2 regions of the Halobacillus sp. B23F22_1 genome follow, and region 1 is predicted to be linked to the other one. Evidence: predicted binding sites of a transcription regulator. Region 1 holds the regulator's gene; the other holds the start of a gene.
The links. Region 1 encodes CtsR, which represses protease genes until heat stress. Its sites were predicted from a motif close to ATGGTCAATAAAGGTCAAACA; they were not measured.
Positions count from the first base shown of each region.

Region 2: a site for CtsR is predicted at 7,788-7,808, ahead of clpP (ATP-dependent Clp endopeptidase proteolytic subunit ClpP). Genes of this name have one in related genera too.

Region 1 covers NZ_JBIEKE010000006.1:47,161-63,742, forward strand. The annotation lists gene sigH (RNA polymerase sporulation sigma factor SigH) at 1-289, opposite strand, end outside; gene ACGTNH_RS20690 (NYN domain-containing protein) at 369-878, opposite strand; gene rlmB (23S rRNA (guanosine(2251)-2'-O)-methyltransferase RlmB) at 883-1,626, opposite strand; gene ACGTNH_RS20700 (Mini-ribonuclease 3) at 1,623-2,030, opposite strand; gene cysS (cysteine--tRNA ligase) at 2,035-3,435, opposite strand; gene cysE (serine O-acetyltransferase) at 3,398-4,090, opposite strand; T-box leader at 4,186-4,396, opposite strand; gene gltX (glutamate--tRNA ligase) at 4,441-5,910, opposite strand; gene ACGTNH_RS20720 (bifunctional 2-C-methyl-D-erythritol 4-phosphate cytidylyltransferase/2-C-methyl-D-erythritol 2,4-cyclodiphosphate synthase) at 5,977-7,149, opposite strand; gene ACGTNH_RS20725 (PIN/TRAM domain-containing protein) at 7,234-8,328, opposite strand; gene disA (DNA integrity scanning diadenylate cyclase DisA) at 8,463-9,536, opposite strand; gene radA (DNA repair protein RadA) at 9,536-10,909, opposite strand; gene clpC (ATP-dependent protease ATP-binding subunit ClpC) at 11,086-13,539, opposite strand; gene mcsB (protein-arginine kinase McsB) at 13,560-14,630, opposite strand; gene mcsA (protein-arginine kinase activator protein McsA) at 14,630-15,178, opposite strand; gene ACGTNH_RS20755 (CtsR family transcriptional regulator) at 15,199-15,663, opposite strand; gene ACGTNH_RS20760 (MgtC/SapB family protein) at 15,827-16,519, opposite strand.
Region 2 covers NZ_JBIEKE010000001.1:1,362,914-1,379,495, reverse strand. The annotation lists gene eno (phosphopyruvate hydratase) at 1-388, opposite strand, end outside; gene gpmI (2,3-bisphosphoglycerate-independent phosphoglycerate mutase) at 403-1,938, opposite strand; gene tpiA (triose-phosphate isomerase) at 1,931-2,692, opposite strand; gene ACGTNH_RS06935 (phosphoglycerate kinase) at 2,713-3,894, opposite strand; gene gap (type I glyceraldehyde-3-phosphate dehydrogenase) at 4,075-5,082, opposite strand; gene ACGTNH_RS06925 (sugar-binding transcriptional regulator) at 5,118-6,146, opposite strand; gene ACGTNH_RS06920 (glutaredoxin family protein) at 6,300-6,533, opposite strand; gene ACGTNH_RS06915 (hypothetical protein) at 7,111-7,338, opposite strand; tRNA gene ACGTNH_RS06910 (tRNA-Arg) at 7,587-7,662, opposite strand; gene clpP (ATP-dependent Clp endopeptidase proteolytic subunit ClpP) at 7,866-8,456, shown strand; gene ACGTNH_RS06900 (HPr family phosphocarrier protein) at 8,573-8,827, opposite strand; gene whiA (DNA-binding protein WhiA) at 8,957-9,913, opposite strand; gene mgfK (gluconeogenesis morphogenetic factor MgfK) at 9,935-10,888, opposite strand; gene rapZ (RNase adapter RapZ) at 10,892-11,776, opposite strand; gene ACGTNH_RS06880 (8-oxo-dGTP diphosphatase) at 11,793-12,260, opposite strand; gene trxB (thioredoxin-disulfide reductase) at 12,494-13,444, opposite strand; gene ACGTNH_RS06870 (tetratricopeptide repeat protein) at 13,525-14,541, opposite strand; gene hisIE (bifunctional phosphoribosyl-AMP cyclohydrolase/phosphoribosyl-ATP diphosphatase HisIE) at 14,639-15,262, opposite strand; gene hisF (imidazole glycerol phosphate synthase subunit HisF) at 15,259-16,017, opposite strand; gene hisA (1-(5-phosphoribosyl)-5-[(5-phosphoribosylamino)methylideneamino]imidazole-4-carboxamide isomerase) at 16,017-16,582, opposite strand, start outside.

The DNA of each region.
Region 1 (16,582 bases):
GACGAGTGACGCACAGTTCGGCAAAAGCTTTAAAGGACGAAAGCTTGTCCCCTTGGTAATCACGAATGGCTTTATAAAGACCAATCATGCCTTCTTGCACAATGTCTTCCCGATCTGCGCCAATGAGGAAATACGTCCGTGCTTTGGCACGAACGAAATTTTTGTACTTATCAATTAAAAAATCTAGAGCCTGGACTTGCCCGTGGTTAATCCGCTCAATGATTTCTTCGTCATCAAGTTGACTGAAATCCAACTTCTCGATGCCTGTCTTTGTTTGTCCGATGCTCACTCAGGATCCCTCCGACTGTGGTACCTAAATATAGAAATATTATACAGTAAGCGTTTCAAAAGCGTCAATATGGCGTTTTCTATTTATTGCCCCTTCTCCACTGTTCAAAAATATCTCTTATCTCTTTATTTATCGGAATTTTGGACTGATATTGAACCTCTTTATGGGTTTCTAAATCTTTTTTTATTTCTTGTTCAATGTTCTTAACTTCGATATATAATTCCCTTGCTGATTTCCGGTAGGCACCTTGGGCAAATATAGTTCTCTGTTCAGCGTAATCGGATGTCGCCACATATACCTGGGTGCGAACATCATTCAATTGTCCGGACAGCTTCTCGATTCGTTCATCTGCTGTTTCATTTTCTTTCGTGTAAATCGTCTCCACCTTAAAGCTCTTTTGCTTCGTTTCGAGTCCCCGGACATGATAAGCATCAAAAACAACAATGACCCGATCCCCGGTATAAGATTGATACTCTGCCATCATCTCAATCAGTAAATCTCTTGCCTGTCCTAAATCCTTGTCTTTAAGCTGCTGTAGTTCCGGCCAAGCCCCAATGATGTTGTATCCGTCAACGATTAGTACATTCATCGTATTACCCCTCGACAGGGTGACGTTTTCGATAAACTTCATACATAAGCAGTGAGGCAGCTACTGAAGCATTCAAAGAGGTCACCTTCCCGGCCATTGGAAGACTGACAGTCCAGTCACATTTATCTTTTGTTAACCGACTCATGCCTTTACCTTCACTGCCAATGACCAGTGCTAAAGGCATCTTACCATCTAATTGGCGGTAATCCTCTGTCCCTTCGGCATCAGTGCCTACCACCCAGACAAAGCGCTCCTTCAATGCATCAATGGTGCGTGATAAATTGGTAACACGGGCGACCGGAATGTATTCAATCGCTCCTGTGGAGGTTTTCGCTACCGTAGAAGTTAATCCAACTGAACGTCTTTTTGGAATGATGACGCCGTGAACACCGCTGGCATCCGCAGTACGAAGGATTGAGCCTAGATTATGAGGATCCTCAATTTCATCTAAAATGATGAAAAATGGTTCCTCTCCTTTTTCATTCGCTCGGGCAAACAAATCGTCTATATCGCTGTATTCATAAGCTGCGACTGCCGCGATGACTCCCTGATGGTTACCTTCGACAAGCTGATCAATTTTTTTCTTTGGAGCTTTCTGCACAAGCACACCATTCTCTTTAGCCGCTTGTTCAATTTTCTTTACTGCCTGGTATTGAAGCTGCTCAGAAACAAATACTTTATTAATAGAACGCCCAGACTTGATAGCTTCTAACACCGGATTCTTTCCAATGATCCACTCTTCGTTCATCTCACTTCTCTCCCCTCTTCTACCAGCTCAATGGCTCGTCCAATTAACTCTTCTAAGCGCTGCTCATTGCCGGAAAGATAATGAAAACCTAAAACCGCTTCAAATGCTGTAGAGTATCGGTACGTTTGTACATCCGTGTTTTTTGGCACCGTTCCAGACTTTGCATTGCGGCCTCTTCTTAACACACCTTCCTCCTCTTCAGTAAGAAGACCTTCCTCTTGCCAGGCTCGCACCACCTGAGCTTGTGATTTTGCAGACACAAACTGAATAGCGGTCCTGTGCAGCTGCTCAGGCTTCACTTGCCCCTGCTCTAATAAGTGGCGCCTCACATACAATTCGTACACACCGTCACCCATATAGGCGAGGGCGAGACTTTTCATCTGTTTCACATTTGTAAAAGTCATCCTCTTACCCCCGCTTCCAACGAGTGCCCTGGGCGGTGTCTTCTAAAACAATGTTTCGTGCTTTAAGCTCATCACGGATTTCGTCAGCGCGAGCAAAGTTACGATCTTTTCTCGCTTGTTTTCTTTCCTCAATCAACGTATCAATCTCCTCGTCTAACAGCTCCAATTCTTGTTCAAGCTGCAGTCCTAACACCCCTGCAAGTTCTTTAAGTGTTTCGGAGAATTGATCAATCACTTCTGTATGGGTTTGTTCCGATTGCAAATACAAATTAGCTGTTTTGGTTAAATCAAACAAAACAGAGATCGCATTGGCTGTATTGAAATCATCATCCATCTCCGCAACAAATTGTTGTTTATGTTTAGCGGCTTCTTCTAACCAGTACGTCTTTTCGTCTGTTAAATTTAAGCTTGAACCTTTACGGTGAAGTAAGTTTTCATAGGCGTTGCGAATGCGTTCAAAACTGCTCTTTGCACCGGCTAACAGCTCATCGCTGAAGTTAATAGGGTGGCGATAGTGCACGCTCAACATGAAGAAGCGAATCACCTGAGGGTCATGCTTCTGCACTAAGTCATGAGCAAGTACAAAATTCCCTAAGGATTTAGACATTTTTTCATTTTCAATGTTGATATAGCCGTTATGCATCCAGTAACGAGCAAAAGATTCTCCATTATTTGCTTCTGATTGAGCAATTTCATTTTCATGATGAGGGAATGTTAAGTCTTGGCCGCCTGCATGGATATCAATGGTATCGCCAAGATACTTCTTCGCCATAGCGGAGCATTCAATATGCCAGCCCGGACGCCCATTCCCCCACGGACTCTCCCAGGCAATTTCCCCTTCCTTCGCTTCTTTCCATAAAGTAAAATCAAGCGGGTCTTCTTTTTTCTCTCCTACTTCAATACGGGCTCCAGAACGGAGTTCATCTATGGACTGATGCGAAAGCTTCCCATACTCGTTGAAAGAACGTGTACGGAAATAAACATCCCCGCCAGACTCATAGGCAAAGCCTTTTTCTATTAAGCCATCAATAAACTTAATAATTTCCTCCATGTTTTCCGTTACACGAGGGTGATGGACCGCTTCTTTAACGCCTAAGGCGCCTACATCCTCTTTATAAGCTTGAATAAACCTGTTGGCGATATCCGGTACCTCTTCACCTAACTCATTCGCAGCTTTAATTAATTTATCATCAACGTCCGTGAAATTTAATACGTACTGCACCTCAAAGTTCTTATACTCAAAATATCTGCGAACGGTATCGAAAACGATTGCCGGCCGAGCGTTCCCGATGTGAATATAGTTATAAACTGTAGGACCGCATACGTACATTTTGACCTTGCCTTCTTCGAGTGGGGTGAAAGGTTCTTTAGTTCTTGTCAGCGTGTTGAATACTTTTATGCTCATCCTGTTCCGCTCCTTTTTCGTCTTGTTCTAATTGTAAGCAAAGTTGTTTGATTTCTTCTTCCATTTCGTTTAACCGATCATATACAGGGTCCGGGAGCTTGTGGTGATCCAAGTCTTTTTGGCGAATCTTCTTCCCGTCCTGAATGACGACGTGGCCGGGAATCCCAACAACGGTGGAATTATCAGGTACATTCTTTAACACAACGGATCCTGCTCCTACCTTTGAATTCTCCCCAATCGTGATAGAACCTAAAACTTTCGCCCCTGTAGCGACTAATGAATTATCTTTCAGCGTTGGGTGACGTTTTCCTTTCTCTTTTCCTGTCCCTCCCAGGGTTACTCCTTGGAAAAGGGTCACATTATCACCAATTTCACACGTTTCCCCGATGACCACGCCCATGCCGTGATCAATAAAGAAGCGGCGTCCAATTTTTGCACCTGGGTGAATCTCAATTCCAGTAAAGAAACGGCTGATTTGTGAAATGATTCGGGCCAGGAAAAAGAATTTCCTTTTATAAAAAGCATGAGCAACCCTGTGAGACCACGTAGCATGAAGCCCGGAATACGTTAAAATCACTTCAATATAGGAACGTGCCGCTGGATCTTGATCAAACACGACATCCACATCTTCTTTAAACATTTTAAGCCATCCCATCCGGCATCCTCCTTTTGTTCATTTATAAGAATTCAAACACACTGTGCTCAACGCTGGTTTTCCTATATAAAAAACGCGTCTCTGTGCTTAATCAGCACAGAGACGCGTTATGCGCGGTTCCACTCTGTTTAGGAAACATACTTCCCTCACTCTCCCTAATAACGGCAGGCGGCCGCCCCAGCCTACTTTATTCAACCAGGGACTCTGAGGTGCATTTCAGAGTCTCTCCTTAAAATCACTTCCAGCCAAGGTGATTTTCTCTGTGTAAAGAAAGGGTCTCCTACTTCTCCTCATCTACGTTCCATATGGGTACCTTTACTATATGTGAAAAGTTGCATTTTGTGAACAGATTAGTCTTGAATTTGTTTTAAAGCATCATTCAATCGAATCGTAACGGTCTCAAGACCAAGTAAACGAATCGCATTCGGCAATTCCGGCCCATGAGTCTGACCTGTAGTTGCTACTCGAATGGGCATAAATAATTTTTTACCTTTATGTCCCGTTTCTTTTTGAGTCGCCTTTATTTGGGCTTTAATATTCTCAGGTGTCCACTCATCTAATTCAGCAAGTTTTCCTTTAAACGCTTCTAGTACCTCTGGAACCTGCTCACCTTTAAGAACATCTAAAGCGTCTTCATCATACTGAATTTCTTTTTTAAAAAAGAGATCCGTCAGTTCAACAATTTCCGCACCATAGCTCATTTGCTCATGATAAAGCGAAATTAACTCATGCGTCCACTCCCGGGCTTCTTCACTCATTTCTTCACTTACACGCCCTGCTTCAATTAAGTGAGGGAGAGCAAGATCCACGACACGCTCCAAGCTTGAAGCTTTAATATACTGGTTGTTCATCCATTTCAGTTTAGCTGGATCAAAGATGGCTGGGGATGTAGACAGCCGCTCCGCGTCGAAAATCTCAATCAGCTTATCCTGAGTGAAGATTTCTTCTTCTCCCACGGGAGACCAGCCAAGTAATGTAATAAAGTTAAACAATGCTTCCGGCAAATATCCTAGATTCTTATATTGTTCAATGAATTGCAGGATATGCTCATCACGTTTACTCAGCTTTTTACGATTTTCATTAAGGATTAACGTCATGTGACCGAATTTAGGAGCTTCCCAGTCAAATGCCTCGTAAACCATCAATTGTTTAGGAGTATTCGAAATGTGTTCTTCTCCGCGCAAAACGTGAGAAATTCCCATTAAATGATCATCGATAGCTACAGCGAAGTTATAAGTAGGCGTACCATTCTTCTTAACGATCACCCAGTCTCCAAAATCGCTGGATTCAAAAGAAATCTTGTCTCTGACGATATCGTTAAATTCATAGGTGTAATGTTTAGGAACGCGGATACGGATACTCGGTTCTCTTCCTTCTGCCTCAAACTCTTTGATTTGTTCGTCTGTTAAATCACTATGAGCACCAGAATATTTTGGAGCTTCTCCACGGTTGATCTGAGCTTCACGTTCCGCTTCAAGCTCGTCCTCCGTCATATAACACTTATAAGCCAAATCTCTTTCCAGCAGTTCATCTACATATTTATTATAAATATCTAAACGCTCCATTTGCCGGTAAGGACCGTATTCTCCTCCAACATCCGCTCCTTCATCCCATTCAATACCGAGCCATTTCAGGTAATTCAGCTGACTTTCTTCTCCTCCAGCTACATTCCTCTTCGCATCTGTATCTTCCACGCGGATGATGAACTTTCCTCCAGCGTTTCTTGCATATAAATAATTGAATAGAGCCGTACGAGCATTCCCTATATGAAGGTTGCCTGTAGGACTTGGCGCATAGCGCACACGTACTTCGTTACTCATATTGTGAACTCCTTTCAGATCCGTATCATTTTATTTATTTTATCATTGTTTACTGTCTATTGTTGACTATTTTTGCAGAAGAACGACAGCCTGGGCGGCCATCCCTTCTTTTCTGCCTGTAAAACCAAGCTTTTCCGTTGTCGTCGCTTTAACGTTAATACGCTCCGTATCACTATTTAAAAGTGCGGCTATATTTCTTTGAATCTCCTCGACATAAGGAGCCATTTTAGGAGTTTGAGCGATCACCGTGCAGTCGATATTGCCCAGCGCGTACCCTTGATCCGTGACGAACTTCCACACTTGCTGCAAAAGCTTACCTGAATCCGCATCTTTAAAGGCATCGTCGGTATCGGGAAAATGTCTGCCTATATCTCCTTCGCCAATCGCCCCCAGACACGCATCTGCTATTGTATGAAGCAAAACATCAGCATCAGAATGACCTAATAGTCCTTTATCATGTGGGATTTCAACGCCGCCCACTATACACTTACGGCCTTCAGCAAACTGATGAACATCAAATCCTTGTCCAATACGAATCATAGTATCCTTCACGACCTTTCCTTTCTGAGCAGCATAAGATTTAGCTTTTACTAAATCCTCAGGTGTAGTCAACTTCATATTGTCATAACTTCCTTCAACTACATTTACCTCTTCTCCAAGACGTTCTACAAGAGACGCATCATCTGTCCCATAATAGTTTTGGGATTTTGCTTCTTCATGAGCTTTAAGAATTAAAGGGTACTGGAATCCTTGAGGAGTCTGGGCTGCCCAAAGAGAATGGCGGTCTAGTGTAATGAGTTGATCCTTTTGCTTCTGTTTAATAGTATCCGTTACAGGTACGGCCAGCAGACCTGCTCTTCTTTCAGTTACCACCTCAGCAAGCTGGTGAAGATGCTCCCGCTTAACAAAAGGGCGAGCTCCGTCGTGGATAAATACGGGCTGAATCGATTGCTTGACAGCCCGCAGCCCTTCATAAACACTATCTTGTCGTTCAGCTCCGCCATTGACCAAGGTCATACGATCATTCAGTTGATGTTGGCGAAGGAGCTCCTCCATTTGAGCATTTTCTTGTTTATTCGTAACCAGCACAATTTCATTGCACCAGGCGTCTTGCACGAATACAGTTAAGGTATGTATGATAAGCGGCAGATCATTGATCATCAAGAATTGTTTATTTTGTCCTGCATGCATCCGTTTTCCTTGTCCGGCTGCTAATACGACAGCTGTATAATTTATCATTGTAACCACCTTAAATAAAGTGAAACAACAAAAGCGATAACACGCAGTTATCACTTTTGCTAATCTCTATTTGTTATACCGTTTTTATAAGGCTTTTTCAAGTGATTTTGGTCTTGCAAAAATCATTCGTCCTGCTGAAGTTTGCAATACACTCGTAACAACCACTTCAATTGTTTTGCCGATATATTCTTTGCCTTCTTCCACAACAATCATCGTACCATCGTCTAAATAGCCGATTCCTTGCTTTTGTTCCTTGCCGTCTTTAATCACTTGAATTGTCATTTCTTCCCCAGGAAGAACGACTGGTTTCACCGCATTGGCTAAATCATTAATGTTTAAAACTTGAACATTTTGGAACTCACATACTTTATTTAAATTAAAGTCGTTCGTCACAACGATTCCATCCATAACTTTCGCAAGTTTTACCAGCTTACTGTCTACTTCTTGAATCTCTTCAAAATCCCCATCGTAAATTTCAACTTTAACCGGGAGATCTTTCTGTAAACGATTTAAGATGTCCAACCCACGACGGCCACGGTTTCGCTTTAATCCATCCGACGAATCTGCAATATGCTGAAGTTCCTCTAGCACAAACTGAGGAATAACAATTGTACCTTCTAAAAAATGAGTTTCACAAATATCAGCAATTCTTCCATCAATAATGACGCTCGTATCTAAAATCTTCTCTTTCGGAATTAAGGATCGATCTACTGATTCAGAAAGACCTTCTTCCTCTAAGCTTTTCTTGTCTTTCTTAGCGAATAAATTTAAAAATTCATCTTTTCGCTTAAATCCGACTTGAAAACCGAAATAACCAAGTAAGAATGTGATAAATATAGGCAGAATCTGGCTGACTACTTTAATCTCAATATCCTGGAGTAGATTATTCACTAGATAGGCAATGATCAGACCTACGATTAAGCCTAAGCTTCCAAACAATAGATCCGCAACCGGGGCTCGAACGAGGGTGTCCTCCACCCACCTGAGAAAATCAACAATGTAATCTACTACCCAAAAAGTTAATAAAAATAGTATAAGTGCTCCGACAATTGCCCCTACTCCGGATTGGATCCACCCTTGCCAGGATACATCCATGATTGAAAAAAGTTCCGGCATATACAGATAACCGACTGTTCCTCCGGTTATAACTATAAATAATTGAACGATACGTTTAAGCACTTTTTTCACCTCCTTATTTTCCATTATGACCAACCTCAAGGTCTATTAATCGCAGACGTTGAAATGTTGTTTAATAAACTAGCATAAATGACATTATTTTTCAATTTACAGAAAAATATTCCATTTCATTTTCGTTATAAGTGACGATCTACGAATAATTGCTCTTGTATTCTTTCTAATCCTTCACCAATTTTCTTGGCTCTTACTTCACCCACCCCGTCAACTTCTACAAGCTCTTTTACAGATGCTTGAACGACGTCATTTAATGTTCCAAACCGTTCAACTAAGTGCTCAATAATTAAAGCCGGCAGCCGGGGGATTCGGTGCATTACTCGATAACCCCTTGGGTGGATAGGATCAGACAATTTCGTGCCCGAAGAATAACCTAACAATTTTAAAACTTGATCATCAGATAAAAGTTCGGTACCCGCATGTTCTTGCATTTTTCTTAAAATGTAATACGGTTCATAATCAGGTCTTTTACTATAATCACGCAATAAAAGAGAAGCTTCTTCTTCAATGTTGGAGACGAGCTCTGTTAACTGTAATTGAATGAGCCGCCCTTCTGTCCCCAGTTCATTTACGTAATTCAAAATCTCCGTTTTTATCCTTAGTACCATCTCTACGCGATGCACAACTTGAATAACTTCAGAGAAGGAAACCATATCTTCAAATTCCATCGCTCCAAGATTAGTAATACTTTGATCAAGCACAATTTTATATTTTTCAAGCGTTTGTATGGCTTGATTAGCTTTCGTTAAAATAACGCCAATATCTTTCAATGAATAACGAATCGACCCTTTATACAAGGTGATTACATTTCGCCGTTGTGAAATGGCGATGATTAAGTGACCCGTTTGTTTCGCTACACGCTCTGCTGTCCGGTGGCGCATCCCTGTCTCTGTCGATAAAATATCAGGATCCGGCATCAGCTGAGCATTGGCGTAAAGGATTTCTGTACCTTCATCATTTAAAATTAAAGCACCATCCATTTTAGCTAATTCATATAAATGAGCCGGCGTAAACTCAGATTGTATGGGAAAACCCCCATCCACTAACTCCTGAATTTCTTTTCCATAACCTATCACAATCAATCCGCCTGTTTTAGCCCGTAATACGTTATCAATACCATCACGGAGGGGCGTCCCCGGAGCCACAAATTTCAGCATTTCTCCGATAGAATTTTCCTTATGATCATGCCCTTCCATTATCGATCCCCCAATGTTACTTGCATAGCTTCCTGCACTGTACGGACTCCTACCACTTGAATCGAATCAGGAGGTGTCCAGCCATCAAGGTTCTTCTGTGGGATAATGACCCTTTTAAATCCGAGCTTAGCTGCTTCTTGTACCCGCTGTTCTATTCTTGCTACACGCCTGACTTCGCCTGTTAATCCGACTTCACCGACGACTACATCATTTCCGTTTGAGACTTGATCTCTAAAGCTTGAAGCTATACTAATTGCCACTGCTAAGTCTATGGCAGGTTCATCCAGCTTTACCCCGCCGGCAACTTTTATATAAGCATCCTGGTTTTGAAGAAGAAGACCTGCACGCTTTTCAAGTACGGCCATTAATAACGGAACCCGGCTGTTATCCAACCCTGTGGCCATTCGTCGAGGATTCCCAAAAGAAGTCGGTGAGATTAAAGCCTGGATCTCCACTAGTACTGGCCGTGTGCCTTCCATAGAAGCCACTACAATTGATCCTGCTGCTCCTTGAGACCGTTCCTCCAGAAAGATTTCAGAAGGGTTGAGAACCTCTTCTAAACCTTTCTCTTTCATTTCAAAGATCCCCATCTCGTGTGTGCTGCCGAAACGGTTTTTTACACTGCGGAGAATGCGAAATGTATGATGTCTTTCACCTTCAAAATAAAGTACGGAATCTACCATATGTTCAAGTAAACGCGGGCCGGCAATCGACCCTTCTTTTGTCACGTGACCTACTATAAAAATAGGAATGCCTTTACTCTTGGCAATCCTCATTAATTGACTCGTACACTCACGTACTTGAGAGACGCTTCCTGGTGCTGAAGTTACATCTTCTTTGAAAATGGTTTGTATAGAATCAATGATGACCAATTTTGGGTCAATTTCTTCAATCTGCGTTAACACATCCTGTAAATTGGTTTCAGAAAGAACGTATAACTCATCAGATTGAATGCCCAGTCTCTCAGCACGAAGCTTTGTCTGCCTTGAAGATTCTTCTCCTGAGATATATAGAACGGGTAACGATTTATTTGCTACTTGTGCAGAAACTTGCAAGAGTAATGTTGATTTCCCGATACCCGGATCTCCTCCGATTAAAACCAGAGAGCCCGGCACAATGCCGCCTCCAAGCACACGGTTTAACTCTGGCATATCTGTTTCCATACGCGGTTCTTTTTCTGATTTTATCGCCGTTATTTTCTCTGGTTTGGCAGCTCCTGATGAATTGGTTTGGAAAACATGTCGTGACCCGCCTGTAATGGACGCTTCTTCAACTAGCGTATTCCACTGATGGCAACCCGGACACTTTCCCATCCATTTAGGAGATTCATATCCACATTCCTGACAAACAAATTTTGTTTTTCTTTTTGCCAAGGTTACCTCTCCTCTACCTCATTATATACGATATGGTTTGTGAAAAAGTTTCATGATGATATCAATTGCATTAAAATTGTCTTACTACGTAAAGAATATCTAAATCGGAAAAAAATCGGAAGGCAAACACCTTCCGATTTTAAACATTTCATATTTTATTCATATTTGACCTTAAATTATGCTTCTTGTTGAGTGTGAACAGTAAATTCTTTATTATCATTAAGATCGATTTTCACTTTTTGACCTTTTTGAATATTTTCCTTCAACAGCTCTTCAGAGAGCAGGTCTTCTACGTTTTTCTGTATTGAGCGGCGAAGAGGACGTGCTCCGTATTCTGGATCAAAGCCTTCCTCAGCAATGTGTTCAATTGCTTTTTCAGTCAGCGTAAAGTCAATTTCTTGTTCAAGCAGACGTTTCCTTAACTGCTCTGCCATAAGTGTAACGATGTGCTTCATATGCTTTCTTTCTAAAGAATGGAAAACAATGGTTTCATCGATACGGTTTAAGAATTCTGGACGGAACGCTTTCTTCAGTTCATCCGTTACTTTAGACTTCATGTCTTTGTAATTCTGATCGGCTTCATCCATTGAGAATCCAACGTATTTATTCTGTTTCAATTCACTTGCTCCAACGTTGGAAGTCATGATGAGCACAGTATTACGGAAATCCACTACGCGCCCTTTCGAATCTGTTAACCGTCCGTCCTCAAGCACTTGAAGTAAAATATTAAATACTTCTGGATGTGCTTTTTCGATTTCATCAAGCAGGATGACAGAATAAGGTTTGTTACGAACTTTTTCTGTTAGCTGTCCGCCTTCATCATATCCTACATAACCTGGAGGTGAACCAACAAGTCGAGACGTGCTGTGTTTCTCCATGTACTCGGACATATCGATACGAATCATTGCATCTTCTTCGCCGAACATGCTTTCGGCAAGAGCACGCGCTAATTCTGTTTTACCTACACCAGTCGGCCCAAGGAAGATAAAGGAACCAATCGGGCGTTTAGGGTCTTTTAAACCAGCACGAGCACGGCGAATGGCTTTAGAAATAGCTTTAACAGCTTCCTGTTGACCGATGATGCGGTTGTGCAAAGTATCTTCTAAGTGAAGCAGACGTTCACTTTCTTCAGTTGTCATTTTAGAGACAGGGACACCCGTCCACGTGGAAACGATGGAAGCAATGTCTTCTACAGTTACTTCAGAATCCTCTTGACCTTGCTTTTCTTTCCATTCATCCTTCGTTTTATCTAATTCATCGCGCAGACGCTGTTCGCTGTCTCTCAGGGAAGCTGCTTTCTCAAATTCCTGACTTTGAACCGCTGCGTCTTTCTCTTTTCGTACTTCTTCAAGCTTTTGCTCAAGCTCTTTTAGATTTGGCGGTGCAGTATAAGAACGAAGACGTACTTTCGATGCTGCTTCGTCAATTAAATCGATAGCCTTATCCGGCAAGAATCGATCCGTAATATAACGATCGGAGAACCGTACTGCTGACTCAATAGAATCGTCAGTAATCGTTACACGGTGGTGAGCTTCATAACGATCACGCAAACCTTTTAAGATTTGAACGGATTCATCAAGGGTTGGCTCATCCACTTGAATCGGCTGGAAACGGCGCTCTAAAGCTGCATCCTTTTCAATATATTTCTTATACTCATCTAATGTTGTGGCACCAATACACTGCAATTCACCACGGGCCAGCGATGGTTTAAGAATGTTCGAAGCGTCAATGGCACCTTCAGCGCCGCCTGCTCCGATTAAAGTATGCAATTCATCAATAAATAAAATGATGTTGTTAGCCTGCCGGATTTCCTCCATCACTTTTTTTAAGCGGTCTTCGAATTCACCACGGTATTTCGTACCGGCTACCACTGTACCCATATCTAATGTCATAACTCGTTTATCACGTAGAATTTCAGGGACCTCATTATTCATAATCTGCTGGGCAAGCCCTTCAGCAATAGCTGTTTTACCTACCCCCGGCTCCCCTACTAACACGGGATTGTTTTTCGTACGACGGCTTAATACTTGAATCACACGTTGAATTTCCTTACTTCGTCCAATAACCGGGTCAATATTACCTTCTTTAGCAATGGCCGTTAAATCTCGAGCCAGAGAATCCAGTGTCGGCGTATTGGCATTAGCAGCTTGTGCACCTGAACTTCCGCCGCGTCGATTTTGCCCGCCAGTAGATTCATTATTCCCAAGCAGCTGAAGCACTTGTTGTCGAGCTTTATTTAAGCTTACTCCAAGGTTGTTAAGAACGCGGGCTGCCACTCCTTCACCCTCCCGGATCAACCCGAGAAGAATGTGTTCAGTACCTACGTAAGAATGGCCCAGCTTACGAGCTTCATCCATAGATAACTCGATAACCTTCTTCGCACGCGGTGTGTAGTGAATTGTTTGAGAAACTTTTTCACCTTTCCCAATTAAGTTCTCAACCTCTTGCTGGATTTTACTAGATTCAAGACCTAACGCGGTCAGTGCTTTAGCTGCGATTCCTTCTCCTTCACTAACTAAACCTAATAAAATATGCTCTGTTCCAATATTGTTATGACCTAAGCGTACAGCTTCTTCTTGAGCTAATGCTAATACCTTCTGTGCTCTTTCTGTAAATCGTCCAAACATCATGGACATGACCTCCTAACGATTTATTCTTGTTTTTCTAATTGAAGTCTTTCACGAATTAGTGATGCTCTTCGCACATCCCGCTCAGAGGGGGATAAAGATTCTGCTGCGTATTGTTGTAAAAAACCTGGTTGAGTAAGGACCATCAGTTCGTTTAAAATGTTTTTTTGGATATGATCGATGAACCCTAAGTCAATTCCGAGTCGGAGATCAGATAAACATTTAGCTGCCTCTTTAGACTCTATGATTCGACTGTGCTTCAAAACACCATAGGATCGAAAAACTCTATCTTCAAGCTGAACTCCTGAGCGATGCAGTAAAGTTTGACGCGCTTTACGTTCCTGATCGATCAGCTGGCTAACCACACTATGCAGATCCTCTACAATATCTTCTTCAGATTTCCCTAACGTAATTTGATTTGATATTTGAAAAATATTCCCTAAAGCTTCGCTGCCTTCTCCGTAAATTCCGCGGACCACTAAACCAAGCTGGTTGATAGCCGGCGTCATTCGGTTGATCTGATGTGTCATGGCCAAAGCTGGTAAATGCATCATAACCGAGGCTCTCATCCCTGTTCCAACATTTGTGGGACAGGCTGTTAAATACCCTCTATTTTCATCAAAGGCGTAATCCACTTTTTCTTCCAGCCAGTCATCCAGTTGAGATGCCTGCTCTAACGCACGATCCAGTTGGAATCCTGGGAAGTATAATTGAATACGAATATGATCTTCTTCATTAATCATAATCGATACCTGTTCATTTTGGGAGATTAATGCAGCAGAATTTTTAGAATGATCAATAAGGTGAGGACTGATTAAATGCTTTTCCATCAGTACCCTTTTTTCAATCTGCTGTAACTCATTCATTTCTACTACTTCAAAACTCTCATAATCTCTAAATGATTGACCTTTATATTCTTGTTTAAAAAAATCGAGGATTTCTTTCATTCGTTCTTCTGAAGAGATTAAAGGAAAAGGATATTTCTGAAAGTTACGAGCCAGTCGAATTCGACTGCTCATTACAATATCACTATCCGGACCTTCTTCTTTCATCCAGGGGCTAATGGCTTCATTAATAAATTGCTCCAAAGACATTATTCTTCATCCCCCTTTCCGTGATGAAGCTGCTGCTCCAGCGAACGAATCTGATCTCTTATTTTTGCTGCTTCCTCAAACTCTTCTTGCTCTATGAGCCTCTGAAGTTCTGACTTATAATGATCCATTTGCCTTTTTACGTGCAAGTTTCCTCCTTCGCGCTTTGGAACCTTACCATTGTGTTTCGTGTTTCCACTATGGACACGGCGAAAGATAGGGTTTAAGCGTTCATCAAAGGTTTTATAGCAATCTGCACAGCCAAACTTTCCAATTTGTGCAAACTCTTGATAACTCAATCCACAAGTTGGACATTTCAATGTTTTTTTTGGCTGATAAGTCTTAGATGGTTGACCTTTAAAAGAAGGAGGTTGTTCATAATTGAATAGCCCTGATAATAAGTCATTTAACGTGAAATTTTCTTCACTTTCGTTCATATATCCTTTTTCTTTTGCACAGTATTCACATACATGAACTTCTGTTTTTTCACCGTTAATTACTTGAGTTAAATGAACCGTTGCAGGGCGTTTATGGCAACGTTGGCAATCCATAAAACCTTCTCCTTCCTTACCTAACTTTGATACTTTAAGGTAAATAACATAGCCGTCAGAATTCTTGAGCGAATTTCATCTCTCAGAGGAAGAGGGAAAGCAAGTACTTCTCGTTCCATAACACTTGCCATCATTCTAGCTTCACGTTCCGTAATGCTTTCATTTTCTTTTAATCGTTCTATAATATCCAATGCTACGGATTGTGATACCTCTGGCTGAATCAAGTTGACGATATCATCAATCATTTGTGATTCAGAACGATGCTGTACACGCCTTATGCGGATATAACCTCCGCCACCACGTTTACTTTCCACTATATAGCCCTTTTCCACAGTAAAACGAGTTTTAATCACGTAATTAATCTGTGAAGGTACACATTGAAATTGATCGGCAATCTCGCTGCGCTTAATTTCAATGGTGTGCTTTTGATTTTCATCTAAAATATTTTTCAGATACTCCTCAATGATGTCGGATATATTCCGCATTTTCCCTCCTCCTCTTTTGACTTTGACTATCTTTGACCTTAATTTCATTATACTAATTTTTATTACGTACGCAACTAAAATGTTTTGAACTACATGAGTAATCATTCCCTAAATTGGAAAAGGTTAAAACAAAAAAACTATACGAAATAAATCGTATAGTCGGTTATTTTCTGCGAGTGACCTGCACCACAGTATCAATATGAGAAAGTTTTTCTAATAAAGCAGCTTCGTCAACGGATTGCTTGCGTTCTAGGTGGATAAAAATCGTTTTACGCTGCGCAGGGGTATTCTCCACTTCAAAGCGTTGGAGGACAATGCCTTGATCATCAAAAACAGACATAATGTCACTGATTTTCACAAACTTTTCAGCAGTAATAACATAACTATTTTTAAAATAATGAGTGACATATTTCTTTTCTAAATTATTTAAAAAAACAAGACTTAATAATACGAGGGCAGTAGCTAGTAAAGCGATTCCATACATACCAGCGCCTACTACTAACCCCAAACCCGCCACTGTCCAAATCGAAGCAGCCGTGGTCAGGCCTCTGATCGTCATTCCATTTACAATAATTGTTCCTGCCCCTAAAAATCCTATACCACTGATCACATAAGATGGGATACGCGATGGATCAAAACGGATATTGTCATTTGCTTCTATGAAAGCTTCAAAACCATATAAAGATAACAACATCATTAAACAAGACCCTATCCCAACTAATATATGTGTGCGAAAACCAGCTGAGTGGTTTTTAAGCTCTCTTTCAAAGCCTATTAAACCTGATAATAATAAAGCAAAGCTTAAACGAATTAAGAAGATATCTAAGTCCTCAGTTAAAGTGTAGATTTGGTCCACCCTGGCACCTCCTAACTTGAAGAAAAGAATCAAAAAAGAATTTACCTTAATATATCAAAAAAA
Region 2 (16,582 bases), on a different contig from region 1:
GAGGAAGATCTAGTACATCAGCTGCAGCGTGTGCTACGGCCATAGAGACACCAAGAATAGCGTTAGCTCCTAGTTCTCCTTTATTTTCAGTACCATCAAGTTCAATCATCATCTGATCAATAATGACTTGTTGAGTAACGTCCATTCCTAAAAGGTTAGGAGCAATTTTTTCATTTACGTTATCTACCGCTTTTTGAACACCTTTACCAAGGTAGCGATCTTTATCACCATCACGTAATTCTACTGCTTCATATTCGCCTGTAGAAGCACCACTTGGGACAAGGGCACTGCCGAAAGCTCCTGATTCTGTATAAACTTCAACTTCAACGGTTGGATTTCCACGAGAGTCTAATACTTCGCGTGCATAAACATCAGTAATATATGGCATAGTTTTTCTCTCCTTTATTTAATTAATGATTTTCCTGTCATCTCTTTAGGTTGTTGAACTTCTAATAGCTGTAACAGGGTAGGAGAAAGATCTCCTAAAATTCCACCTTCGCGTAATTCAACACCGTCTTTTGTTACAATTACCGGTACCGGATTGGTCGTGTGAGCGGTCATCGGATTCCCTTCTGAAGTCGTCACCTCATCAGAGTTTCCGTGATCTGCAGTAATGATGGTCTGTCCACCTTTTTCATGAATCTTATCAACAATCTTCCCTAAGCACTCATCCACGGTTTCAATCGCTTTGATCGTAGGCTCAAGCATTCCTGAATGACCTACCATATCCGGATTTGCAAAGTTTAAAATAATAGCATTGTGCTTCTCGGCGTCTAGTTCTTCTAACAAAGCATCGGTTACTTCGTATGCACTCATCTCTGGCTGCAGATCATAAGTGGCTACTTTAGGTGAATCAATAAGGATGCGCTCTTCCCCATCGAATTCCTCTTCACGACCGCCACTCATGAAGAAAGTAACATGTGGATATTTTTCAGTTTCAGCAATACGAAGCTGCTTCAATCCATTATTAGATAAAACTTCACCGATTGTGTTTTTTAAATCGTTTGGTGCAAAAGCTACTTTGCTGTTTACGGCATCACTGTATTGCGTCATGCCAACAAAATAAAGATTTTTTGGAGCTTCTTCACCACGCTCGAAATCTTCAAAATTATCATTGGCAAATGAGCGAGAGAGTTGAATTGCACGGTCAGGACGGAAATTATAGAACACAATGGCATCTTCATCTTCCATGTTACCAACCGCTTTACCATTTTCATCAGTTAAGACAAAAGGTTCTACAAATTCATCGTAAATTCCTTTTTCGTAAGATTCATCAATGGCTTGCAGTGGATCCATATAAGCAGGTCCTTTGCCATAAGCAATCGCATCATACGATTTCTTCACACGATCCCAGCGATTGTCCCGATCCATCGCAAAATAACGGCCTCCGATAGTAGCGAATTCCCCAAGTCCGATCTCATTCATTTTTTCCTGAGCTTCTTTAATATACTTTTTAGCTGATTGCTGATCTACGTCCCGACCATCCAAAAAGCCATGAACATAAACCTTCTCTACTCCATAATCTTTGGCCAGCTGAATAAGGGCATACATATGATTAATATGGCTGTGGATACCACCATCAGAAAGCAGTCCAAACACGTGAAAAGCTTTATTGTTGTCTTTAGCGTGCTGGACTGCTTTAACAAGTTCTTCATTCTTAGCAAACTCTTCTTCGCGAATCGACAGGTTAATTCGAGTTAAGCTTTGGTAAACTACTCGGCCTGCCCCAATGTTTAAATGCCCTACTTCGGAGTTACCCATTTGCCCTTCAGGTAAACCAACGGCTTCTCCACACGCTTTCAGCTGGGAATGAGGGTACTCATTCCAAAATCGGTCAAAATTAGGCGTATTAGCCTGCTTAACGGCATTTCCCATCTCCTCGTCACGAAGAGCGTATCCGTCAAGTATGATTAAAGCGGCTAAGTTCTGCTTACTCATGCTTACCTGCCTCCACTAATTTTAAGAAAGAATCAGCTTCAAGGCTCGCTCCGCCTACTAACGCTCCATCAATATCAGATTGTGTAAGAAGTTCATCTACGTTAGCTGGTTTTACGCTGCCGCCATACTGAAGACGTACTTCATCGGCTACTTCAGAACCATAGAAATCAATGAGTACACGGCGAATGTGCGTGCACACTTCATTTGCTTGCTCAGAAGTCGCTGTCCGTCCAGTGCCGATAGCCCAGATAGGTTCGTAAGCAACGATTACTTTAGAAGCCTGTTCATCTGATAAGCCTTCAAAAGCTTTTTTCACTTGACTTTCTACATGATCCATCGTTTGATTCGCTTCACGCTGTTCTAAAGATTCACCAACGCAGACAATAGGAGTTAAATTATGATTAAAAGCAGCGTGAACTTTTTTGTTTACTTCTTCATCTGTTTCTTTGAAAATTTCACGACGCTCGGAGTGTCCCAGCACGACATACTTAACTCCTAGTTCTTTCAACATCACAGGACTCACTTCACCTGTAAAAGCTCCACTTTCTTCAAAATGCATGTTTTGAGCACCAATTTCAAGAGAAGTTCCTTTTGTTTCTTCCACTAGCTTTTGTAAAAAAGGAAATGGGGCACAAACTACTGATTCAAACTGGTCTGAAGGTGGAACCTCGTTTTTTGCCGTTTGAATAAAATCTTCCGCTTCTGTGTGCGTTTTGTTCATTTTCCAGTTTCCTGCAATGACTTGTTTACGCATGATTTCATCACCTCTCCTAATTATTTATCGTTGAGTAATGCCACGCCTGGAAGTTCTTTACCTTCCATGAACTCCAGCGAGGCTCCGCCCCCTGTGGATACGTGATCCATGGCATCTGCATAGCCGAATTTCTCAACAGCAGCAGCTGAATCTCCGCCTCCAATTACAGTATAACCTTGAGTTTCAGAAAGTGCTTGAGCTACGTCTTTCGTTCCGTTAGCAAATGTTTCTAACTCAAAAACTCCCATTGGGCCATTCCAGATCACCAGCTTAGAATCATTAATGATCTTCGCGTACTTTTCACGCGTTTTCGGACCAATATCTAGAGCTTCCCAATCGGCTGGAATGTTGTCAATAGCTACTTCTTTTGTATTCGCTGAATCAGAAAAATCATCTGCAACGATGACATCCTCCGGCATGACAAAGTCCACACCTTTTTCTTCTGCTTTTTTCATATACTCTTTAGCTAAATCAATCTTGTCCTCTTCTAGTAAGGACTTACCGATTTCGTGACCTTGTGCTTTAACAAATGTATAAGCCAGTCCTCCACCAATAATTAAGTGATCGACTTTATCAATCAAGTTGTCAATTACGCCTATTTTATCTTTTACCTTAGCTCCACCAATGATCGCTGTAAAAGGACGGTCAGGATTAGAAAGGGCTTTTCCTAACACATTAATTTCTTTCTCTAATAGAAATCCAGCCACAGCAGGGATATGTTCGGCTACACCAGCTGTAGATGCATGGGCACGGTGAGCGGCTCCAAAAGCGTCATTCACATAGAGGTCAGCCATATCTGCAAAAGCTTTAGCTAAATCAGTATCGTTTTTCTCCTCACCAGGCTGGAAACGAACGTTCTCAATGAGCAGGATGTCTCCGTTTTCCATTTCAGAGAGGGCTTTGTTCACTTCGTCACCATACACCTCATCTGTCTTCGTTACTGTTTTGCCTACGTGCTCGCTTAAACGCTTAGCTACCGGATCGAGCCTTAGTTCCTCAACCACTTCACCTTTAGGTCGTCCAAGATGACTTGAAAGAATGACTTTTGCACCGTTACCAGTTAGATATTCAATGGTAGGGAGAGCCGCTTTAATTCTAGTATCATCTGTGACTTCTCCTCCGCTCATAGGGACGTTAAAGTCCACGCGGCAAAATACAGTTTTACCTTGTACTTCTACATCACGAATGGTTTGTTTATTCATAAATGACAACCTCCTCTTTTAATCAACTGCTTCCCTTATCCATTATGTACATTTCCACAATCAGCTTATATGGAAACGCATGAACAAGGATTTTGTTTTAAACATGGGTAAAGGAGGAGGACATGAGACCTCCTCCTTTTCCATAGATTTATCTAGTATGACCAATAAAAGGTATTTGTATTATAGGCCTTGCTTTTTAAGGAATGCAGCTAGATCTACACAACGATTAGAATAACCAAACTCGTTGTCATACCAAGAAACAACTTTAACCATGTTATTTTCAAGAGTAAGAGTAGACTGTCCGTCAATGACAGAAGAGTAAGTGCTGCCATTATAATCAGAAGAAACAAGAGCTTCGTCACTGTAACCAAGGATGCCTTTAAGTTCACCTTCAGCTTCAGCTTTAAGCGCTTCGTTTACTTGTTCAGCTGTAACATCTTGATCAAGTTCAGCCACTAAGTCAACGATAGAAACGTTTTTAGTTGGAACACGCATTGCCATACCAGTAAGGCGGCCTTCTAATTCAGGAAGAACTTTTGCTACTGCCTGGGCAGCACCTGTAGTTGTTGGAATGATATTTTCAGCAGCTGCACGAGCACGACGATAGTCTTTGTGTGGAAGATCAAGTATTTGCTGATCGTTCGTGTAAGAGTGAACTGTAGTCATCATACCGCGCTTAAGACCAAATTTGTCATTAAGAACTTTAGCGTATGGTGCTAGACAGTTTGTCGTACAAGACGCATTTGAAATAACATCATGCTCATCTTTGTTATAATCTTTTTCGTTAACACCCATCACAACTGTAAAGTCTTCACCTTTAGCTGGTGCAGAAATTACAACTTTCTTAGCTCCTGCTTCAAGGTGTTTTCTAGCGTCTTCACCTTGTGTGAAACGACCAGTAGATTCAATGACGACTTCTACGCCTAAGTCTCCCCATCCAAGCTGTGCGGGATCTTTCTCAGAAATTACTTTAATTTCTTTGCCGCCTACTACTAGGTTGTCCCCGTTAACAGTAACTTCTTGATCAAGTTTACCGTGAACAGTGTCATACTGCAGTAAGTGAGCCAGCATATTAGCATCTGTTAAATCGTTAACAGCTACTACTTCTACCTCTTCGTTATTTAGAGATGCACGGAAAACATTACGTCCAATACGGCCGAAACCGTTAATTCCTACTTTTACAGTCATTCAAAATTCCTCCTTGAATTTAATAAAAATTTATCTTAAAGGGACGAATCCCTTAAAAGCTCTTGAGCTGCTCCTTCATCTGTGATTAACACATTGCTCTGTCCTGGTTTGAAATAGGATTCAATAGCTTGAGCCTTCGTGTGACCGCCAGCTACAGCGATAATGTTTTTGGCATATTTCAAATCCTCAAGCTGCAACCCTACTGTTCGAACTTTATGAACAATTTCACCTTGTTGATTAAAATAATAGCCAAACGCCTCGCCTACTGCATGACTTTCTTGAATTTTTTCCATTTCACCTTTCGAAGTTTTCCTGCGTTCTGCCATTGTCACCGCATCACCTACACCATGTATGACAATATCAGCATTTCGAATCATATTGAGAATTTCTTTAATCGAAGGTTCTTCAATTATGGTCTTGTAGGAACTTTCACTTAAAGGGTCTGGAACGTATAAAAGACGATAATCCCCTCTTGCTTTATCAGCCATTTCAGCACAAATGGTGTTCGCTTGGTTTTCAACGCGTTCACCCAATCCGCCTCTGGCAGGGACGAACATACAATGTTCAGCATCTTTAAGCGGCGTCATTTTTTCCGCCACAGCTGCCATCGTCGTTCCACCCGTTATCGCAACAGTGTTATTCGACTTTAATTTACTTTGGAGAAATGTCACACAAGCTTTTCCCATTTCATGTTTTACCCAATCCAGCTCATCGCTATCCCCTGGAACTACTACGACATAATCTAAATTTAACTTTTCCCTTAAACGGTTTTCTAAAACCTTTATGCCCGTTACGTCTTTAATAAATGCAGAAAGCTGTTCAAGGATACTTTGACCCTCATAGGTTAAGTGCATCCCTCTAGATGTTATTTCTATAGCTCCCAGTTTATTTAGGTAATCCACTTCACTACGAACCGTTCGCTCAGCCAGTTCGATGTTTTCTGATAATGTCCTTCTTCCTACTGGCTGCATGAGCTGTATGTAGTGAAGCAATTGATAACGACGCTGCATGATTTCAAGAACATCAGGGAATAATCTTTTCTGTAGATCAATTAAAGCTCTCATCGTAATAGCTCCTTTAAAATTGGAAATACTTAGACCGGGGTAAATGCGTCCCAGGCAGTCATATTCTGTCCCACTAGGAGCAAAAAAATATTCTATTCACCTTTTATATTAACAGTGTGAAATTGGCGGCGCAAGTTATAAAATATCCTCAAATCAATGTAAACGCTCTCTTATAGCAGAAAGATCTATTTGACGATACTCAAGCTCTTGGCCATTAATATTCAGTACAGGGATTTCCACCAAATATTTTTGCTCCAGTTGTCTATTACCCTCTATATCGACTTCTTTAACATCAATTTCATAATTATTTTGTAAAATTTCAACTAGACTTCTGACTTCATCACACAAACAGCAATTCTGTTTTCCATAAAAAATGATTTTGTTCATTTCAAACCCCTTCTATAAATCATTTGTTTCTAGTGTAGCATGTATAAAAAAAGAAAAGCACGGGACAAAACTCAATAAAGCATTAAATAATCCGAATGATTTTGTAGAAATCATTCGGATTATTTATGTTAAAAAGAATTCAAACGATCGCTCCGTCAAATTCGCTTTCCGTGGGCACGGCCTCAGCTTCTTAAGAAAGCAATGAGCGCTTTCCTGCGGGATCTTCGCCTCGTGCAGTACTGAAGTGAACCCTAACATCGGACTCGCATAAAATTGTATTAAACGACTGCTTTCTCCGTGCCTTTGACCAGAATGAAAGCTTGAAACCTTCGTAATGTGAATACCCTTTTGCAAACACTGCTTTTATAAGGGCACAGCTTGAGTAAATGAATGCCCATGATCTATTTCGAAAAAGGATTTGAGGAAATGGCGAGACTCCTGCGGAAGATGAGAATCAGGTGTGAGCCCGGAGGGCTGATAAAACCCGAGGAGGCACACCATTCGCCCGCGGAAAGGGAGTCGTTTCCTCAAACCCTTTACACTCTATAAGATTTCTCTACAAGCTGAGAAGGACACGTTAAGATACGTGTCCTTCTTTGTCATAAAAACCATGTTCAATTTTATACTTTTTTGTATTCAAGAATTGAGATAGTTCTTCTTCGCTGTTAAGTCTTTCATGAGACCTTTTCAAAGAATCGAAATTGAAAGATAAATTTCGCTGATTCATCATATCATAGACATGTATTCTACGATCATCAGAAACTCTTTCAGTCGACATAATTTTAAATCGAAGAATGTTTGTCATAAAAACTCCTTTTTAGTTAAAAGCGTTCAGCAGTTCCTATTACATTCTCAACAGTAACACAGAATATCAAAATTATAAACCCTGCTACTATATTGAACAAACGAAAACAAGTAAGCCTTCATTGTTCAAACATTGTATAAGAAGTGTGTAACATATAACTTCCACAACGGGCACTACTATACAAGAATAGTAAATAACATAAAAAGAAAACCTGGCGCACAGCCAGGTGGAACTCCTTCTATAATAAGCGCGCCCGAGAGGATTCGAACCTCCGACTGACGTAGAACCGGAATCTACCGCTCTATCCAACTGAGCTACGGGCGCAAATAAAAGTGCAAAATCTATTATACTCACGAATGAGAAGAAAAGCAAGAAGCACATACGAATATTTATACGTTTATCCATGGTAATTTAGGGAAAGATGGTATAAGAAATATGTCAAAGGGTTTTGTTTGACCTTTTCTGACCTTAACTGTATTATAAAATTACATTCCATCATAAATGTATGATAATAAGGAGGAATTAGAATGAATTTAGTCCCTACAGTTATTGAACAAACGAACAGAGGAGAGCGTGCTTACGATATCTATTCACGCCTGCTTAAAGACCGTATTATTATGTTAGGTAGTCCGATTGACGACAATATCTCAAACTCTGTTGTGGCTCAACTGCTTTTCTTAGCCGCTGATGATCCTGACAAAGATATCTCTCTTTACATTAACTCACCCGGTGGTTCCATAACTTCCGGTATGGCGATTTATGATACAATGCAATTCATTAAGCCGGATGTTTCCACAATCTGCACAGGAATGGCTGCTTCCATGGGAGCTTTCTTATTAAATGCAGGTACTAAAGGGAAACGTTATGCACTTCCGAACAGTGAAGTTATGATTCATCAGCCTTTAGGCGGTACTCAAGGTCAAGCATCGGATATTGAAATTCATGCGAAACGCATTATCAAAATGCGTGAAAAGTTAAATCAAATCCTAGCTGAAAGAACCGGGCAGCCAATTGAAGTTATTGAGCGTGATACAGATCGGGACAATTTCATGTCAGCTCATGAAGCTGTGGAATATGGTTTAATTGATAAAGTAATGGAAAAAACGAACGAAAAATAATATGTATAATAAACCCCGCTGCCTAAAAGCAGCGGGTTTTTTTGAGAAAAAGCACACACAAAAATTATGAGATCGTTCCCCTTTTTAAATCTGTTCATTTTTTCACATAAGTAACCTTACGACTGCTTAACGAAATTAGTTAACTCTTTTAGGACTACTTCCTCATCTGAACCGTCCACGATTAACTTTATCTCTTCGCCTTGCCCTACAGCTAGACTCATTAACCCCATAATGCTTTTTGCGTTAATTCTTTTATTGTCTTTTTCAATAAATACGTCTGAAGTGTATCGGTTCGCCAGTTGGACAAATTGAGCCGCTGGTCTCGCTTGCAGTCCTGTAGTTAAATCGATTGTAATATTTTGTTCCTTCATCTATCATTTCTCCTTCCTAACATGCAATTAAGTATGGAAAGCGCATTCATGAATTTGAAATAAAGAACGCTACTCTTTAGAGTGCGTTCTTTATTGAAACTATTATAGCACGAATCAATGCGATTTACATTATTTTTGACTACTTTCTTGTATCTCTCCGCGTCGAACTTTATCAGCAAATTCATCAATTTTTCTTAAACGATGGTTAATTCCGGATTTACTGATTGGGGATCCAGACACAAGTTCGCCTAATTCTTTAAGCGATACTTCTTGATGGTCATAACGTAATCGGGCAATTTCCTGTAATTTATCTGGTAACGCCTCTAAACCGACCGTGCTTTTTATGAATTTTATGTTTTCGACTTGTCTGAAAGCAGCGCCGATCGTTTTATTTAAATTTGCCGTTTCACAATTCACCAGCCGGTTCACTGAATTTCTCATATCTCTAACAATTCGTACGTCTTCAAATTTAAATAGGGCTTGATGTGCACCTATATTACTTATAAGTTCTGTGATTTTTTCAGCTTCTTTCAAATACGTGATAAACCCTTTTTTACGTTCAAGAGTACGCGCATGGAGTCCGAAACTATTCATCAGCTTGCACAACGCTTCATTATGCTCATGATCAGAAGAATAGATCTCCAAATGATAAGAGGAAGTTTCCGGATTATTAACCGATCCACCTGCAAGAAACGCCCCTCTTAAGTATGCTCTTTTACAACAGGTAGTTTTTAAATACTTTTTCGGTATATCAGGGTTAATTGAAAGAGGACCTTTTAAAATTTCTAGATCATTTAGAACTTTTTCAGCATTATCTTTCATCCGGACGATGTACACATTATTCTTCTTGAGTCTCATTTTTTTTCGGACAAGCAATTCCACGGGATACGGATAAAGCTTCTTAATTAACGTATAAATTCTTCTGGCAATTGCAGCATTTTCCGTTTGGATATCCAATAGATAGCTTTGGTTAGATAGAGAGAAGGTTCCGTTCATCCGAACGAGCGCGGCAAGCTCAGATTCATTACAGCATTCATCCGCCTCTACATTGGTCAACTCTTTCTTTATCTCTGAAGCAAATGACATCACTGTTCACCCCCATTCTTTTTAAATCAATGAATACAGTAAATGAGCCAGTTTATTTGTATCATGACGAATCGTAGACTTATTACGATCTAAAATGTCTTCTTCTATAATCTCAATCCCCATCTTTTTCACACGATCGATATCATAGATGACGGGTTCTGCATTTTCTTCAGCGTAAATTCTCCTTACAGCAGGAGCAATCGGTTGATTATGAACAATAATGGAGTGAATCGTTCCTTTACCTACATGATCGTGCAACGCCTGCACGTGATCCCCGGCTGAATACCCCGATGTTTCTCCTTGCTGTGTCATTACATTACAAACATACGTCACTTTCGCTTTGGTAGTCCGTAATGCTTCTCTAATTTCTGGGACTATAATGTTCGGCATAATACTCGTGTATAAACTTCCCGGTGCAATAACTACTAAATCAGCTTCTTTAATCGCCATAGTTGCTTCAGGCAAAGGCTGGATGGGCAACGGACTGACAAATACACGTTTAATCTTTTTGTTTTGCTTAGGAATGTTTGATTCTCCTGAAACGATCGTACCATCTTCCATTTCTGCATGCAGATTCATCGAATGATTGGCAGTAGGATAAATATTACCACGGACATTTAGAACTTTAGATATCTCTTTTATTCCATTATAAAAATCCCCGGTCATGGAAGTCATAGCTGCCAGCAGCAGGTTACCCATAGAATGCCCAGATAGACCATTTCCATTTGCAAAGCGATGTTGAAACAAATCCAGAAGCATAGGCTCTGCGTCTGATAAAGCAGCAAGAACGTTACGAATATCTCCAGGAGCTGGTATTGCTAGTTCATTACGAAGTCTTCCAGAGCTTCCGCCATCATCTGCAACCGTAACTATGGCTGAAAGGTCAACAGGAAAATATTTAAGTCCCCGTAACAATACCGGCATCCCCGTTCCTCCGCCAATCACGACAACTCGCGGCTTTATTGAACGATTCATGAATTACAGACCCTTTCTTTTATCTATATCTCGATGGGTAACATGAGTTGTGAAGTCTTTTGAGAAATAATTAGAAAGATGTTCAGCTAACGTAACTGAACGATGCTGTCCACCCGTGCACCCAATAGCAACAACCAATTGACTTTTACCTTCTCTCCGATATTGAGGAAGCATAAACTGTAATAAATCCGTCAGTTTTTCCAGAAACTTTTGAGTATCCGACCATTTCAATACATAAGAAGATACTTCAGAATTCAAACCTGTCAAAGGCCGCATCTGCTCTACATAGTGTGGGTTAGGGAGAAAACGAACATCAAATACTAAATCAGCGTCGATTGGAACCCCATATTTAAAACCAAATGAAACCATTTGTACGGAGAACACTTGTTGTTCTTTTGCTTTATATTGATCTAAAATCCGATCCCTTAATTCTCGGGGTTTTAAACTGGTAGTATAGATGATGGTTTGAGCACGCCCTCGAAGCTCATCTAATAGTTTTCGTTCTTGGCGAATACCTTCCAGCGGCAGTCCTTCTTGTGCTAGAGGATGGGATCTCCTCGTTTCTTTATAACGAGATACCAGCGCTTGATCCTCAGCATCTAAGAACAAGACGTGAGCTTCCAGCCAGTCTTCTTTACTGACTTGATCAAGGGATTCAAATAAAGCATCAAAAAACTCTCTGCCACGTAAATCCATTACTAGAGCTACATTGCGAATATCATTTGTCGAATCCTTCATCAACTCTAGAAATTTCGGCAGCAGAGCCGGAGGTAAATTATCTACACAAAAGTACCCTAAATCCTCAAAGCTTTGAATGGCTACCGTCTTTCCTGCTCCTGACATTCCTGTAATGATCACTAACTGAGTGTTTTGCTCTTTTTCTAACATATTTTTCGCCCCCTGGTTACTTAGGTCGAGAAGGATCCATATCTTGATCGATTAATTTAAAATCAGTAGTATATACAAAAGTGCCATATATTTGATCTTCACTGTTTAAGATATGCTTAAAAATGTGACGATCTCCTTCAGCCATCGGCTTCTCTAAAACATCTTCCACATTTACCCACTCTAATTCCCCTTCCTCGCTGAACTCAAGAAGATCACCTTGAAAAGAAGTGGTTTGAAAAGTAAACATCATCCATTCTTGAACGGTTTCTCTGCCCTCTTTCATAATAAAAGTAAAAGAGCCTTTTAATTCAGGTTCAACAATATCTAATCCTGTTTCTTCCTTAAACTCTCTGATGACGGAATCTTTAATATTTTCTCCAGCTTCCATCTTTCCGCCAGGAACAACGTACCATCCTCGTCGCGGTTTTTTTAGCATTAACACTTGATTATTTATTCGTAAAATACAATTTGCAACACGTTGCACGATCTACTCACCTCATTAATCTCTCTCGACGACATCTTTATTTATTATACAATGAATACGTAAGGCGCCACAATGTTATGCTCCATGATATTTGGGCATAAAAAAAGTGCACAGGTGATAAACACCTGTGCCTAATAGAGATCTATCTATTAAAAGGGGGTCAATTAATCACTTTAAGTGTAACCCATAAATGTTTCGTTTGTGTTACAGAATCGTTAAGAAGCAGTTACTTTTTAGTTAACAACTTTTAACTCTTCCAACAGGTTTTCAATATAGTGTTGGACTGATTGTGCAGCAATACTTCCATCCCCTGTTGCTGTAACGATTTGACGCAGTTCTTTTTCACGGATATCCCCAGCTGCGAAAACACCAGGCACTTTAGTTTCCATGCGCTCATCCGTTTCGATATAGCCTTGCTCATTGGTAATTCCCAATGATTGAAATGGACCGCTGAGCGGGTTCATTCCAATATAGATGAACGTTCCGTTTGTTTTAAAGTCATATTCTTCATTCGTATTGTTGTTGTGCAGAGTAACACTGCCAACTTTGCCATTTTCTTCGTTAATCGTCTTCACTTCTGTATTCCAAATGAAGTTAATTTTATCGTTATCAAATGCTCGATCTTGAAGAATTTTTTGAGCTCGAAGCTCATCACGGCGGTGAACAATAGTAACTTTACTTGCAAATCGTGTTAAATAGACGCCTTCTTCAACAGCAGAATCTCCGCCACCTACTACAACTAATTCTTTATCGCGGAAGAATGCTCCATCACAAACAGCACAATAAGAAACGCCGCGGCCGCCCAATTCTTTTTCACCTTGGACACCTAATTCCTTATATTGCGCACCAGTGGTAATAATCACACTGCGGGCTTTGTATTCTTTTGCCCCAGCTTTTACAATCTTGTATTCTTTCCCATCTACGATTTCTTTAATATCTCCATAAGCATACTCAGCACCAAATTTTTTGGCATGTTCAAACATTTTATTAGAAAGATCAGGGCCGAGAATACTTTCAAATCCTGGGTAGTTCTCTACATCTTCTGTATTAGCCATTTGTCCGCCAGGCACCCCTCGCTCAATCATCAGAGTGTCCAGGTTCGCGCGTGACGTATAAACAGCAGCTGTCATCCCTGCCGGGCCAGCTCCTGCAATAATGACATCAAAAATACGATCTTCTGTCATGATGATCAACTCCTCACTTCACTCTACCTTAATTCTTCTCTTATCTTATTAAATTGTCGAAAAATCGTCCATTAATGTGCTTATTGATGAATCCACGGTCCGCCTTCTTCGCTTAAATGAGGAAATTGTTTACAGCCTTTCTCCCACAGCTGTAACGCACGAGAGGGCTTTCCTGTTTGATAAGAAGCGATACTGAACCATTTATAATAGCCTCTCCTGCCTACGACTATTTTATTTTTTAACCTACGAAAACGTTCAACGGCCTCTTTGTAATAACCTGCCCTCGTTAAAGTTTCAGCTACAGCTAACTTCTGCTGTTCGTGGAGGGGAAATACATTTCGAAGAGGCTCAATATGTTGAAAAGCGGCTTCACGCTGATCATTCAACAAATAAAAAGTTGCTAAATTGACGTGAGAATGTATATCTTTATCATCCGTTTCGAGCCATTTCTTTTCTAAATCAATTGCTTCCTCTTCATTTCCACTATTGAAAAGAGCATATGCATATTGATGTCTCGCTAACGTAAACTCAGGAAAAAGCTGCATCATTTCATGTAGAACAGGTATCGCTTCCTCCCATTCCTCATTCTCAAGGTGATAAAAAGCTGTTTCTTGATAAATGATCAACTCATCTTCATCTTCAAACGCATAATCATTTTCAGCTTCGTCCTCTTCTAATGAATCAAGCATTTCAATCAACTGAGATGCGGCTTCTTCAAAATCTCCCTCTTTTGCTCTTGCCATATACTTTTCTGCATATTTTTTAGCATCACTTAATAAGCCGAGATGCGCATAGTTATTAGCCATAAGATAATAACAATCGACATATTCCTCGCCAAAGTTCGCCACCACATCGCTTAGAACTTGGTTGGCGGCATGATAAGAGCCAACTTCCGTATAAACAACAGAAAGCTGGCAAGGATAGAGCGGTTCATCTGGTGATAATTCAATTGCTTTTTTTAACCATTTAACAGCCGAATCAAACCTTCTTTTTTTAAAGGCTTGAATGCCATATGAAAAATAGAAGTTACCCGTGGGTATAAACGGTATAATATTAGACTGTTTTTCTGTAATGGTTGGATTCGGTGATGTCGTCATGACTGTCCTCCTACTTCCATATCCGTACTCACTAATTATGCAGTATAACACAGAAAGTGATCTTGAAATAGGAGATTTTACTAATTTCTTAAGTTCCTTAGTTGTGGCGCTTTTCCAACACATCTAAAACTTGTTCCAAACTAACGCCTCGATCAGTCAATAGAAGAAGCAAATGGAATATTAGGTCGGCAGACTCCATCGATAATTCTTCTGAATCATCGTTTTTAGCAGCGATGATGACTTCACCTGCTTCTTCTCCAATTTTTTTAGCGATGCGATCGACACCTTCTTGAAAGAGCTGAGAGGTGTAAGAGCCTACAGGAAGGGTGGCTTTACGTTCAGCCAATACGTCACGGAGCTGGTCAATTATTGCATAAGGAGCTGGTTTGGGAGATGATTTTTCGTTGACAACAGATTCGCCAAAGCAGCTGTAATCGCCTTTATGACATGCAGGACCTGCAGGTGTTACTTGTACTAAAATTGCATCTTGATCACAATCATAGTGAAGGCTTTCTACTTTTTGAGTGTTTCCCGAAGTAGCACCTTTGTGCCACAACTCTTCGCGAGAACGACTATAAAAGACCGTTTCGCCTTTATCGAGGGTCATTTGTAAAGACTCTTTATTCATATAAGCTAAGGTAAGTACAGCTCTTGATTGAGCATCCTGGATAATAGCTGGAACTAACCCTTTTTCATCAAACTTAATTTCATCTATATTCATCGTACAATAACCCCTTTCGAACGCAGGTGATCCTTAACGTTCTCAATCGATGTCTCTTTATAATGGAAAATAGAAGCGGCTAAAGCCGCATCAGCATCTACTTTCTGGAAGACTTCAGTGAAATGTTCAGCCGAACCCGCTCCACCTGAAGCAATGACTGGAACAGTAACTACTTTTTGGACTGCTTGAAGAAGAGGTAAATCAAAGCCTGTTTTCTCACCATCTTGATTCATTGAAGTTAATAAAATCTCACCTGCACCTAATCGTACAGCTTCCTGTGCCCAGTCAGTTACAAGACGGTCTGTTGGTGTACGCCCTCCGTGTGTGTACACTCGCCATGTCCCTGCACCATCATCGTAGCGGGCATCTATTGCGACAACGATGCACTGAGCCCCAAAATAATCGGCACCTTCTTTAATCAACTCAGGCCTAAGCACAGCCGCTGAGTTTAAAGATACTTTATCCGCACCGTTACGAAGTGTTTCTTTCATATCTTCAAGCGTGCGAATACCCCCTCCAACAGTAAAAGGAATAGCTAATTCGGAAGCGACAGAACGAACGACATCGATCATGGTTTTTTTTCCTTCATGAGTAGCAGAAATATCTAGAAAAACAAGCTCATCGGCTCCTTGTTCATCATACACCTTTGCTAATTCTACAGGATCACCAGCATCTCTGATATCTACAAACTGTATGCCTTTAACTACACGCCCTTCTTTTACATCAAGACAAGGTATAATTCTTTTAGACAGCATTATCCTTCCTCCTCTTGAAGGGCTTCTGAAAGGTGAATCCTGTTCGTATATAAGGCTTTCCCAACAATAGAACCAATGATATTCTGTTCCTGATATTTTCTAAGTACTTTTAAGTCTTCAATTCCTTTGATTCCTCCGGAGGCAATGACATCTACACCCGTTTCTTTACCGAGTCTAACGATTTCCTCTACATTCGGTCCTTGCAGCATTCCATCTTTTGCTATATCTGTATAAACAAAAGTTCGGGCACCTGCTTCAGCCAGATCTTTCCCAAGGTCCACTGCTGTAGTTTCTGAACGCTCTAACCAGCCTTCAGTTGCTACATACCCGTCTCTGGCATCTAAACCAACAACAATTTGCTCTTTATATTTACTAAGAAGTTCTTTCGTTAAAGGTAAGTCCCGAATTGCTAATGAACCTATGATGACACGATCAATCCCGCGACTTAAATAATACTCAACGTCGGCTTCTGAACGGATGCCCCCGCCTATTTGCACTTTTACTTTGAGTTCTTTGGCTACTTTTACAACATGTTCTGCATTTTGCTTAGAACCTTCCTTCGCAC